DNA from 3 places in the Paenibacillus sp. 102 genome. Region 2 is predicted to be linked to each of the others. Evidence: riboswitches for the same ligand, from Rfam matches in the RefSeq annotation. Region 2 holds a riboswitch; each other region holds the start of a gene.
What was found. Region 2 has a riboswitch for cyclic di-AMP ahead of AAIE21_RS18210 (APC family permease). Riboswitches for the same ligand answer to the same signal wherever they lie in the genome.

Region 1 (4,564 bases), on a different contig from region 2:
GAGCAAAATTAACTAAAATAAGAAAAGAATTATCCATTTAAACGCTTACATTGATTAAGATTAATATTTTATCATCTGTTTCCTTGTCTTTTCTTTCTTTTTCATTAAAATAAACTTTTAATTTAGAAATAATAAAAAAGAGCGGATCATTCTAGATACTATTTCAGCATCTGGAATCCGCTCTTTTCTCATTCATAAGCTTGTCAATATCACTCACCATTTGTAAAACATGCTAAAAACGTTCGTAAACTCCGACCACGAAAGCACACTTGTGTCAACTCCACATGTATTTTTTCATACGCAATCAGATCGAGCTCTAAATACAAACTATCTTTTGATGGCAATACTATATACGGCTTTGGAAAATTTGGATCTTGCATTGCTAATTCTTGAACTCGATCTACTGATACTGCCCAACGATTTGCTATATCCTCACGTAATAACACCTTCATCTTCACTTCCTCCGCCCTATTCAAAAAATAAAAAAGAAATATTATCACAGTTTGTAAACACTACAAATTTAGCTCCTATTGTTTGATAGAGCCTGACTGGATATCTTTTATTTCTTGTGACAACTGTAATAGGCGCTTGAAAAGAAAAACGAATACGTTCAGTAAAAAAGCTAACGATTGGAAGCTCATCTCCTAGCAAGATTACTTTTTTTATTCCGTTACAAATACTTGTTATATTTAGTTCCTTATTGCAGCAATACGTTGATTCAAATCCACATGCTCTCACTTCAGCCGCTACATGTTCAGTTGTGGTAAAAATAATCATATCTTGTTGAAAAGGCACTAATTCTCGTAAACTGTTTACTTTTTCCTCTTCCCCTACACAAATGAGCGTTACTTCTTTTTCCTCATCCATGTATATCATCCTCCTTAGCATAAAAGAATTCGAATATAGATTGATATTCTCCTATACTAATCAGACCGATGAAGCAATGTACCCATCCATGCACCATCCTCTCCCAAAACGCTTACGAAGTTAGCTGTCGGATTCGGACTTTGAGAGTAGCCCTACTTTCATCATGAAAGATTCACCCCTAGTGACGATGCACAATTTGGTTCCTCCGCTCCAAATGAATTGGACTCAGCGTTACCAAAAACAGATTCTGGCTGATATAATACTCCTAAATATGGAAAAAGTAAACAACAAAAAAACCAGTTATATGACCGTTAAACAGGAGAGATAGAATTTTTAGCAATAGTGCTGTAGAATAAATTGGTAAATGAAATTTTATCAGTGCAAATCCAAATATATCGACCTCGCGACAAATAACGACAAAAAACAGGAACCTATTAGCTCCTGTTTCCCCCACTGATTAAAGTTTCACTTTATGTACGACTTTCTTGACGTTTGTACGCAAAATGATTCGTTGGTCCATGACCACTTCCAATATTTAATTGCTCTTCAATTGCTATACTAATAAATTGTTTTGCTTCCCCTACTGCCTCTTCAATTGGGTAGCCTTTTGCAAGTCCCGCCGTTACAGCAGATGCAAATGTACAACCGCTACCATGTGTTTGTTTTGAATCAATTCTCTCGCTTCTAAATTCAACAAACTGCTTACCATCGAAAAGTAAATCAATTACTTCGTTACCTTGATATTCCGCATGTCCGCCTTTCATAAGAACATACTGGGCCCCTAATTCGTGCAATACTTTTGCAGCTTCTTTACTATCTTGGATATTGTGAATCTCCATTCCAGTTAATACTTCAGCTTCTGGTACATTCGGAGTCACAACTGTTGCAATTGGTAATAAATATTCCTTTAATGCCTGCACAGCTTCTTGTTGTAATAATGATGCCCCACCTTTTGCAATCATAACAGGATCTAATACAATATTATTCCAGCCAAACTTTTTAATATTTTCTGCTACTACCTTAATGATTTCACTACTAAATAACATACCAAGTTTAACAGCATCTGGTGTTAAGTCTGTACCAATAGAGTTTAATTGTTCTTGAATCCCTTGAGGTACAACTGGATATACCCCTTGCACACCAAGTGTATTTTGGGCTGTAATAGCTGTAATAGCTGTCATTCCGTATACACCTAGCTCTTGAAATGTTTTTAAATCCGCTTGAATCCCAGCACCGCCGCCGCTATCAGATCCAGCAATTGTTAAAGCTTTATTCACTTTCATCTCACTCACCCTTTTTCTATCCAAAATAACGATGATAAATTATCTTTGCTTCTACTATATCTTTCGTTCCATGGACGAGAACACGACCGTCCTGAAACGCAACTAGTCTCTTTCCTTCAACCGAAAATGATAATAAATAAGGATTTACCATTAACTCTGCTACATGGTCGCGCAGCAGTTCTTTATACCGTTCAAAATCCAGTTGTTCTTTATAAGGCGGTCTAATTTGAACTGTATTTCTCCCGCATAAAACCGCAGTTTTTGACGTATTATCCTTATTTAAATATGGGTACACCGCTTCCTCACCACATGAAGGACAATTATGCTTTCGAAGTTTTTGTACATTCATACATGAATATTCATTTTTCCATACATCAAACGATACAAGTCCGTCCCGAAGTGCCTCATAATCCTCTACTAAAAGTTTAAGAGTTTCCGTTACTTGGTGAGAAACAACGAGAGATACAGCAGGTGAAATGATCCCTGCTGTATCACATGTCGCTCCGCCAAGCGGGATGGATTGTAATAAACAAGATAGACACGGAGTCTTTCCTGGTAAAATCGTATAAGAAAGGCCATAACTTCCTACACACGCCCCATAAATCCACGGAATAGAATACTTTTGTGATATATCATTAACGATAAAACGTGTTTCAAAATTATCAGTCGCATCAATCATGACATCAACATTTTTAACGAGCTCTTCTAATTCTTCCGCCGTTACATCTTGAACAAAAGCTTCTACGATTACATTGCTATTAATTGCTTGCAAGCGTCTTTGTGCTGCTACAGCCTTTGGAAGATTATTTTTCACATCCTCCTCACAATATAACTGCTGACGTTGTAAATTACTCCAATCAATATAATCGCGATCAACAATTGTTACACGGCCAACACCAGCTCTTACAAGCATCTCTGCATTCGCACTACCAAGTGCTCCCGCACCGATAATTAGTACATGCTTTTCTCCTATCTTTTGTTGCCCTTTTTCTCCAATTGGAGAAAATAGCTCTTGGCGAGAATATCGATTATTCAACTACACTCATTCCTTCTAGTGGGCTACTTGCCGTCGCGCAGCGCTTACGTGCAATACGTCCTGCTTCAAATCCTAAGCGTCCTGCATGAATACCTAATTTCATTGCGGATGCCATTTTAATAGGGTCTTTTGCACCAGATACAGCTGTATTTAATAGCACACCGTCTGCTCCTAATTCCATTGCAAACGCTGCATCAGCTGGGCTACCTACCCCTGCATCCACAATAACTGGTACAGTTGCTTGTTCAATAATAAAACTTAAGTTTAATGGGTTCACAATACCAAGGCCTGAACCAATTGGTGATGCACCAGGCATAATCGCATGAACACCAAGTTCTTGTAGTTTACGAGCTAATACAACATCATCTGATGTATAAGGAAGAACGATAAACCCTTCTTCTAAAAGCATTTCAGATGCCTTTAAAGTCTCAACTGGATCTGGTAATAACGTTCTGTCATCACCAATAACCTCTACTTTTACCATGTCACAAAGCCCTGAAGCTTTTGCTAATTTTGCAATGCGAACTGCTTCCTCAGCATTTTTCGCTCCTGCTGTATTTGGTAGTAATGTATATTTTTTCACATCAATTTTTTCTAATAAATTCGGTTGGTCTGCATCAAATATATCCATACGGCGCACTGCAAATGTTAAAATCTCTGCCTCTGATACTTCAATTGCTTTTCTTTGCACATCATAATCTGAAAATTTTCCTGTTCCTAATAAAAGTCTAGAATTGAATGTAAATGGTCCAATGTTTAACATAATCAACCGCCTCCTACGAAAGTTACAATCTCAATTTGGTCTCCATCAAAAACAGATGCACTTTGATGGTCTTCTTTTGTTAAAATATCTGTATTACGTTCTACTACAACAATCTTTGTATCTAATCCTAAATGCGTAAGCAGTTCTGCTACTGTCTTAATGCTCCCAGGTACCTCTATTTGCTTACCATTAATTTTTAAGTTCAAGCTTCCATCCCCTTTCTATAAATCCATTTTGTTTTTCAAGCGTATAAGTCACGGCTTTGAAGAACAAAAGGTAATCTGCTCTCGTTTTCTCTCTTTGTTTTCATTTGGCATGGGGCAGGAAAAGGACCTGACCGCTTCTATGCATGGTCGGATGCTCTCTCCCACCTAAAAAGAAAGGTTTTATGTCATTTTTCAATTTGCATTTATCTAAACTGGCTTTGAAAGCAATGAATCTAGCAAATGATTGCCTTGCTTTCCTTCTATTAAATCTGCCATATATTGACCAGAAACAGGACTTAATAAAATTCCGTTTCGGTAATGACCCGTACAAGCATATAACCCTTTTATTTCCTCATGCTCTCCCATATAAGGAACTTCATGATTAGATTGCGGGCGTAACCCTGCCCAC
Region 2 (4,564 bases):
GTCGCGATTTTATTCGAAGTTTATTTGAAGAAGCAGCACAGATCATGAGGGGATTTGGAGCTCCGATTCAGGAAAATATTGTTGAGGAACATATGAAGACAATTGATAAAATTTCTTATGCTATGAAGTCATCTATGCAGCGTGATATGGAAAAAGGTTCGTTCATTGAAGGGGAACATTTACAAGGATATTTATTAAAATTAGCAAAACAATTTTGTATCGATGCAACGTTATTAAAAGTGGTTTATCAAAACTTAAAAGTATATGAAGAAATGACTTTAAATAAAGAACCGGTATAGTTTTTGTAGTACCGAAATGAGTGAAGGATAGAAAAAGTATAATTACTTTTTCTATCCTTTTTATATTCGGCAAGTAAAAGTTAGAAGAGTACGATTTATCATCCGGATATAATTAAGGTATTTGAATGAGGTAGCGAAATGATTTTAATAATACCTTTTTGTTGAATTGTGGCATTTTATTTCTAATAAGTAGCGAGTTCTAAAAGAAGGGTCTCTTGAAATATAAATGTGTTGGAAAGGAGGGAGAGTAATGACTATAAGTACTTTTTTAGGGTTATTTTGGGGATGGATCATATTAATTGTATCAGGTGTTCTTTTTGTGCGTCCATCGGTGTTACGTGAATTGAAAAGGTTAGTGGTGGAAGGTAGAGGATCTGGAATTATGTATGGATTTTTATCAATCTTTTTAGGGTTAAGTACCGTCATTTTACATCATGTATGGGAGTTGAATTGGCAAGGATTTGTTACACTCATTGGATGGCTTTCGCTCTTAAAGGGAATCTACATTATTGCATATCCTGAACCTTCAAAAAGGACAGATTTTGAAGTGCGAGTACTTTCTACTCGTATCGTACTCGCAATCATTTCTGCTTTAGCTATATGGATGCTTGTAGTAATTTATATGCAATAAATTTTGACGTTTTAAAATAAAAAGTCTGTTTTATTTTTTAAAACAGACTTTTTTACTTATTTCTTTTATTTTCTTGTGAACGATTTCGTTCTTCATGTGTGTTTCCATATAACTTATTAATTTCTATTATAATTTCATCTAAAAAGGTATCCGATAAAAGCGGCTTCTTTTCTTTAGACAAATCAATGCCTCCCAATCTATATTGATACATATATTCTGTTCATCCATGCAACGATATCATACATAATCATCGAAAACTTTTTATTTTTAAAAATTTTGTTTACTTTTTTAAAATAAAGGAGTATTATAATCCACAGTTTCAAATTTCTAAATCGCTGAAACCGCATGGTACGGGGGACCCGTTTTTATGGATTATTGCATAATCCAAGGGGTGAATCCTTGAAAAAAGGTAGGGCTACTCATAGGCCCGAATCCGACAGCTAACCTCGTAAGCGTTATATTGAGAAGGAAGGTGGAGCTTGTGCGACAAAAAATGTAATGTCTACAAGTCTATTTGTTATGGCTTGTAGACATTTTTTGTTTTCTGAAAAAATAGTTTGTTAATTTAACTAACAGAGAAATGAACGTACAAAATTATTGGAGAGTGAACATCAGTGGTTTCATCCATAAAGAGATTTTTAATTGGTCGACCGTTAAAGTCAACGGAATTAGGAGAGCAAAAACTTAACAAAACGAAAGCATTAGCTATTCTTTCTTCAGATGCTTTATCATCAGTGGCATATGGTCCAGAACAAATATTGATTGCCCTAGCTACACTTGGTGCTGTAGCATTTTGGTATTCTATTCCTATCGCTATAGGAGTATTAGTATTGTTAACAGCTCTTATTTTATCTTATAGACAAATTATTTTTGCGTATCCTCATGGCGGGGGAGCATATGTAGTATCAAAAGAAAATTTAGGTGTGAATCCAGGGTTAATAGCTGGAGGATCCTTATTAGTAGACTATATTTTAACTGTAGCAGTAAGTGTATCGGCAGGTACAGATGCGATTACATCTGCTTTTCCTAGTTTACATGAGCATAATGTCATTATCGCGATTATATTTGTAATATGTATTACAATATTGAACTTAAGAGGTGTAACGGAGTCGGCTTCTGTTTTAGCATATCCTGTTTATCTATTTGTTTTAGCGCTATTTATATTAATCGGCGTAGGAATATACAACATTGTAACAGGTGAAGTTTCGCCTCATTTGCATACACCAATTGGTACACCAGTAGCAGGGGTTAGTTTGTTTTTACTTTTAAGAGCATTTGCATCAGGTAGTTCTGCTTTAACAGGTGTTGAAGCCATTTCGAATGCAATCCCCAACTTTAAAGATCCAGCTCCTAACAATGCAGCCAAAACATTGCTTGCGATGGGGGCTTTACTGGCCGTTTTATTTTCAGGAATTGTTTATCTAGCTTATTATTACGGAATTACTCCTAGTAAAGAAGTAACCGTAGTTTCTCAAATTGCTGAACAAACATTTGGACGAAATTTTATGTACTTTTTTATACAAGGTACAACAGCTTTAATATTAATTCTTGCTGCTAACACCGGCTATTCAGCATTTCCTTTATTAGCAGTTAATCTTGCGAAAGATAAGTTTATTCCAAGGATGTTTACGATTAGAGGCGATCGATTAGGTTATTCAAACGGGATTATCATACTTGGAATTGCTTCCATTCTTTTAATTATTGCGTTTCAAGGTCAAACAGAACATCTTATTCCGCTTTATGCAGTGGGCGTGTTTATTCCATTTACGTTGTCACAGTCTGGGATGGTGGTTAAATGGATTCGTGAAAAGCCTCAAGGATGGATTTTGAAATTAACGATTAATTTAACAGGTGCCGTTATTAGTTTTATCGTTATGAGTATGTTCTTTTTAACTAAATTTGCACAAGTTTGGACTGTGCTTGTTTTCTTACCTGTCATTATTTTTGTTTTCCACCGAATTAAAAAACACTATGAAGCAGTAGGAGATCAGTTAAGCCTTAAAACTTGTGAATCAATTGTGCCAATCGAAGGTAATGTAATCATCGTTCCCGTAGCCGGTATGACTCATGTAGTAGAAAATTCATTGAATTATGCAAAGTCTCTTTCACCAGATCAAATTATCGCCGTATATGTTGCATTTGAAAGAGAAGATGAAAAGAAATTTGAAGAGAAGTGGAAGAAATGGCAGCCTGAAGTAAGGCTTGTTACGTTGCATTCCCACTATAGAAGCATTATTCAACCGCTAACAAAGTTTATCGATACAGTGCAATATAAAGCAAATGAATCCAATTACAGAGTTACTGTAGTAATACCGCAATTTATTCCTAAGAAAGGCTGGCACAATATTCTTCATAACCAGTCGAGCTTATTAATTCGTGCATTCTTACTCTATAAGAGAAATGTTGTTATTACGACGGTTCCTTATCATTTGAAAAAATAAAGATTATAGAACAAGCAATTTTCAAGGTAGCTTTACTTATGTAGAGCTACCTTTTTGTACAAATAGGTTTTATATCTTACCGTTGTGGATCTAATCCTTATTTGAAATTGGGTATTTCGAAACTTTTTATCACTCCAAAAGTAATTCTTTCTAACCTTGTTAAGATTCCTATTCATCAACTTTCGTTTTTTGAATAGACCAATTTTTTAGATTATTTACGTTTTATAAATGTCTTCAACACTATTACAATATATGGTTTTTGATTTTTTTAAGAGCATTATTACAAAATGCGTTTTTTATATGCACATTCTCCACTAAGAAAAATAGGGCAGCTGGTATCTGTTTCCCGATACCAAACTATAATTTTAAGAAGTTGTTAAAACAGAATGAATTATAAGATGGAAAGGAATTAGATTTACAGAAAAGCAAGGGAAGAGTATATTTGTGCACAAATAATTTTTTAAATATGCTAGGAAACCCCTGATTTAGCAAGAAAAATTATATCAAGAATGAATTATATAAAGAAGAACCTTTAGAAAGGAATATAAAAATTGAATACTTATCATATAGTAGAGAGTAAATTTTAGTGAAAACTGAACAATAGGCTGGTTGCTATACTTTCAATTAGGAAGGAAAAAATATGAAACTTCTGCCTCGTTTTGTCCGACATTTCCACCGTTTGCAGTGGAAACTGACTTTATTTTACGTGTTAACAACCATCGGTGTTCTATTAACACTTGAAGTGATGGGCTTTCTTATTTCACTTAGTCTAGTGAAATATAATGCGGACCGAATGTTTGAACAACAGATCAGTATACAAGCTCAAAATATATCTTCTAACTTTAACGGACCATTTATTAATCAAAATCAGCTGAAGAAAGCATTAGAAGATTGGCCCATTGAAGTAGGAACTGAATTCGATGGATTTTCTGTGGTCATTGATCCTAATCGGAAATTACTTGCAGGTGCCGGAGAGGATGTGCCTCAGTTTATTGAGTTTAAAGCAGAATTTCCTGCGGAAGTTTATCAGCATATATATACAGCGTTGTCACTGAAATCATCTGAAGCACGTAAATTAAAAACATATAGCTACCATAAAGATGGAATTTTATATATTGTTGCTCCATTAACAAATCAGAAAGATGTTCGTGGGGTATTAGTGGTTAAAGCAGAGAACATACAGTTTTCGCTCT
Region 3 (4,564 bases), on a different contig from region 2:
CGGACAAATATACGATGGATCAAATGAAATCATCGTTTGAATTAGGTAGTGCATTGTTAAAATTAATGAAAATAAAAACAACATCTAATCCGTTCATAACAGCGTCGTTTGCAAAGACGGCAATTAATTTGCGTATTGAGCAAATTATTAGTCCGTCATCTATAAAGCTTAGCATGCCGTTACATACAAATTCCGTTTATGTGACAATAGGGCTATTTCTCATTTCGTTTGTACTTATTATTGGAGAGTGCATATAGCCTCTTTTTTTAATATTAAACACTACTGTGTGTAGTGTTTTGTAGGAGGAATAAAATGAACACAGCAGATTTAACGATATGGCTTGTAGTGGGAGCGGGGATACTTTCATTTGTATCACCATGTTCATTGCCGTTATATCCATCTTATTTATCATATATTACAGGTGTTTCCATTCAAGATTTAAAAGAAAACCGCGGTATGATGCAAAAAACAGCACTGATGCACACATTGTTTTTCATCATCGGTTTTTCCATTATATTTTATGCACTAGGTTTATCGGTAAGTTGGATTGGTGTGACCTTTTCATCCAATCAAAGGCTCATCCAACAAATCGGTGGCATCTTTATTATCATCATGGGCTTATTTATGACAGGGCTGATTCAACCGAAATGGCTTATGTCTGAAAAGAAATTTCATTATAAAAGTAAATCAACAGGGTATATTCGTTCTATTTTTGTTGGTATGACGTATGCAGCTGGATGGACACCATGTGTGGGACCAATATTTTCTGCAGTATTAATGCTTGGTGCAACTAATCCAGATGAGGCTCTTCTTTATATTACAGCATATACGCTTGGTTTTGCGGTTCCATTCTTTATCATGGCATTTTTTATAAGTAAGGTAAAATGGATCGTTACATATGCGGGCGTTATGATGAAAATTGGCGGTAGCATGATGGTTTTAACAGGTATTTTACTTTATACGAATCAAATGACGAAAATAACAGCATTCTTTATCAGATTATTTGATGGATTTACAGGATTTTAAAAATAGGGGGAAAGAAAGTGAAAAAATTAATTGCAATTATACTGGCTGGAGCACTTATGTGGGCTGGAGTTAACTTTTATAATTCCAAGCAAGAAGAAAAAGAACGGAAAGCGAAACAAGCAGCACAGCAAGAGAAAGAAGTATTACCTCAAGTAGGATTTAAGGCACCGAAAATTACACTTAAAGGATTAGATGGAAAGCTTTATTCATTAAATGATGCAAAAGGAAAACCGTATATTATTAACTTTTGGGCATCATGGTGTGGTCCATGTGAAATGGAAGCACCAGACTTAGTGCGTCTTTATGATAAATATAAAGGAGAAATCGAAATTTTTGCGGTGAATGCAACGGTCAGTGATCCGGTATCAGAAGCAAAGGCATTTGCGGATCGTTTTGGATTTAAGTTTCCTGTTTTACTAGACATGGATGGAGTAGCTGGGCTTGATTATAAAATTTTTTCATTACCAACAACGTTTTTTGTTGATAAAGATGGCATCATTGTAGAACAAGTGCGCGGAGTATTACCACCGGATCAGTTGGAAAAGAAATTTAAACAATTAATTGAGAAGTAAAAGGGGACCACAGAATGATGGAGTGGATAGTGAAAATACAGCCGATTTCTTCTATAGTGGGAAGTTTATTTGGACTCATGCTCATGAAATTAAAAATGAAAAGTCAAGGTCTTTCATATGAAAGAATGATGAATGTCGTAACAAATGGATTTTTTATCATTATATTAACATGGAAATTCGCACCAGCAATTTTGAATCCAAGGTGGGCTTTTCAATCACCGTGGCAAGCATTATTAGCTGTAGGGAGTGCCCAGCACATTATAGTTGGCTGTTTCATTGCCAGTGGGTACATTGTATGGAAATGCAAAAGGGATAATTTCTCGCTTTCTGTTTTACTAGATATACTTCCATTTGGGATAGGAGGCACTATCATTTTCTATTTTCTATTCCATCAAAAAGTTGGTTTGCAGACAACAATGCCGTGGGGAATGAAACTATATGATTCAAAGTTTTCTTATCATCCTATATATATGTATGAAATCTTTATAGCAATCTGTATAACGGGATGGTTGTGGGTACGAAACGAGAGACTAGGAACTAGAAAATACATAAGTTATTTTCTAATTGTAGAAGGGATTGCTCATATATTCATTTCACTTATAAGTGAACAAGTTCCGTTATTATTTGGTCTATCAATGCAGCAGATACTTATTTTTTGTGTGATTAGTATAGGTATCGTATTGTTCCCGAAAAAATAACCAACAGCAATGTACGAGCGATTGTTCATGCATTGCTGTTTTTAGTGTTTTTATAGATTGTATGAATCGTTTATCTTTTTATTTTATCTTTCTTTACAACTACCATTTAGAGGAGTATATTAACAATCAGAATAGCTCAATGTAGACTTTTCAGCCAAATATAATCGCTTAATCCACTTTAGGAGCGGGGGAACCAAATTTGTGCATTTGTCACTAGGGGTGAATCCTTTTATAGGTAGGGCTACTCTCAAGGTCCGAATCCGACAGCTAACCTCGTCAGCGTTTTGAGAGGGGGGACTTGTGTGTGTAAAAAACACTAGGTGCAACCTGGTGTTTTCTTTTTATTCTCTTTATGGTAAAATATGTAATTTATTTTCAGGTGTAATGAGAACAGAAAGGGGAAAGAGGATGAACTGGCTTACAAGTCTAATTACAATTGGCTTATTCGTAATTGTTGCAAAACCAATGGGAGATTATATATACAATGCTTTTCAACGTAATAGTTCATTTCAAAAAGTATTTGGCTCACTGGAAAAAACCTTATTTAAAGTCGCCGGTATTAAAGGACATAATCAAAGTTGGAAACAATATATATTTTGTTTAATTGGTACAAATTTTTTCTTTATCTTAGTTGTATATTCGATATTTCGATTACAGGGAATTCTTCCGTTAAATCCTGATCATTTTTTAGGATTAGAACCAACATTAGCATTTCATACAGCAATTACATTTATGACAAATGCAAATTTACAACACTATGGCGGAGAAAGTAGTTTATCCTATTTTTCTCAAATGGTGGGTGTAACATTTATGATGTTTGCAGCACCTGCAACTTCAATGGCGATTGGTATCACGTTTATTCGTGTGCTAGCGAGTAAAAGAATAGGAAACTTCTTTGTTGATTTTGTACAATCTATTACAAGAATACTATTGCCGATTTCATTTGTGGCATCGTTGATATTCGTATTATTAGGAACACCACAAACGTTTGATTCAACAGTCATTGTGAAAACGTTAGAAGATGGAATCCAAGCAATTCCTCGTGGCCCGGTAGCGTCTTTACTTTCTATTAAAGAACTTGGTGACAATGGTGGAGGTTTTTTTGGAACAGTTTCTGCGCACCCTTTTGAAAATCCTAATATGATTAGTAACGTGATGCAGATGATGTTACAGATGTTAATTCCGATGGCCTTTCCATTTGTATACGGAAGAATGGTTGGTAATCGGAAGCAAGGTAGAATGTTTTTTGTATCCATGTTAATTCTGTTTATTATTGGATTTTGTACGCTCGCTATATCTGAATTGAAGGGGAATCCTTTGTTAAATCAATTAGGAATAGAAAGTTCCCAGGGAAATATGGAAGGGAAAGAAACGCGTCTGGGCGTTATATCTTCTGCTTTATATGCAACTGTTACAAGTGCCTCTGGAACAGGTGGTGTAAATACAACGCATGATACATTAACACCAATTGGTGGGATGGTCCCACTTGTAAACATGCTTTTAGGTACTGTATTTGGAGGGATTGGACTTGGGTTTATACATGTCGTCATGTATGCGATGATTACCGTATTTGTAGCTGGACTAATGGTGGGACGTACACCGGAATTTCTTAATAAAAAATTAGAGGGAAAAGAAATGAAGTTAATAGCGATTACAATTGTGTCTCAGCCATTACTTATTCTTGGAGCGGCAGCAATTGCATTTTCTACGAATCTAGGAACAGATGCAATTTCTAATCCAGGTTTTCATGGCTTAACACAAGTAATTTATGAATACACGTCGTCTGCTGTCAACAATGGTTCTGGCTTTGAAGGATTAAGGGATAATACACCATTTTGGAATATTTCAACGGGGATTGTTATGTATATTGGTAGATATTTAGGTTTAATTACAATGCTTGCTGTTGCAGTTAGACTCAAAAGGAAAAAGGTTGTACCTGAGACTATAGGGACCTTCCAAACAGATAATCGTTTATTTGGAGGGATTTTACTAGGTACTATATTTATAGTCGGTGCACTAACATTTTCGCCAGTGCTCGTGCTTGGGCCAATCGCCGAATTTCTGACCATATCATAACCATGTTGCTTCAAAAAGAAGGGCAATACATATTATTTATGTATTGCCTTTTTACTGTGTTTTTAGCTGAATGTATTAGAAGATAGGCGGGGTAACTGAAAATAGGACAACTGCATTTTGATTAAAATTATTTATCCACTTATGTTTTAAATACGCTGGTATTTTTACACTATCACCAGTTTCTAATATATA

Region 1: linked by a shared signal. The riboswitch ahead of AAIE21_RS16340 (hypothetical protein) and the one ahead of AAIE21_RS18210 (APC family permease) in region 2 are both predicted to bind cyclic di-AMP.
Region 3: linked by a shared signal. The riboswitch ahead of kdpA (potassium-transporting ATPase subunit KdpA) and the one ahead of AAIE21_RS18210 (APC family permease) in region 2 are both predicted to bind cyclic di-AMP.

What each region holds. Positions count from the first base shown of each region.
Region 1 covers NZ_JBCGHT010000006.1:214,567-219,130, forward strand. Annotated here, with positions in the region: gene AAIE21_RS16335 (hypothetical protein) at 210-452, opposite strand; gene AAIE21_RS16340 (hypothetical protein) at 469-867, opposite strand; cyclic di-AMP (ydaO/yuaA leader) riboswitch at 961-1,108, opposite strand; gene thiD (bifunctional hydroxymethylpyrimidine kinase/phosphomethylpyrimidine kinase) at 1,338-2,150, opposite strand; gene AAIE21_RS16350 (thiazole biosynthesis adenylyltransferase ThiF) at 2,167-3,186, opposite strand; gene AAIE21_RS16355 (thiazole synthase) at 3,179-3,949, opposite strand; gene thiS (sulfur carrier protein ThiS) at 3,952-4,155, opposite strand; gene thiO (glycine oxidase ThiO) at 4,363-4,564, opposite strand, start outside.
Region 2 covers NZ_JBCGHT010000008.1:145,552-150,115, reverse strand. Annotated here, with positions in the region: gene panE (2-dehydropantoate 2-reductase) at 1-299, shown strand, start outside; gene AAIE21_RS18220 (hypothetical protein) at 550-930, shown strand; gene AAIE21_RS18215 (bacitracin ABC transporter ATP-binding protein) at 983-1,111, opposite strand; cyclic di-AMP (ydaO/yuaA leader) riboswitch at 1,254-1,400, shown strand; gene AAIE21_RS18210 (APC family permease) at 1,545-3,371, shown strand; gene AAIE21_RS18205 (sensor histidine kinase) at 4,012-4,564, shown strand, end outside.
Region 3 covers NZ_JBCGHT010000002.1:120,401-124,964, reverse strand. Annotated here, with positions in the region: gene AAIE21_RS06460 (M56 family metallopeptidase) at 1-257, shown strand, start outside; gene AAIE21_RS06455 (cytochrome c biogenesis CcdA family protein) at 313-1,026, shown strand; gene AAIE21_RS06450 (TlpA family protein disulfide reductase) at 1,044-1,598, shown strand; gene AAIE21_RS06445 (prolipoprotein diacylglyceryl transferase family protein) at 1,613-2,296, shown strand; cyclic di-AMP (ydaO/yuaA leader) riboswitch at 2,452-2,594, shown strand; gene kdpA (potassium-transporting ATPase subunit KdpA) at 2,705-4,372, shown strand; gene AAIE21_RS06435 (helix-turn-helix domain-containing protein) at 4,448-4,564, opposite strand, start outside.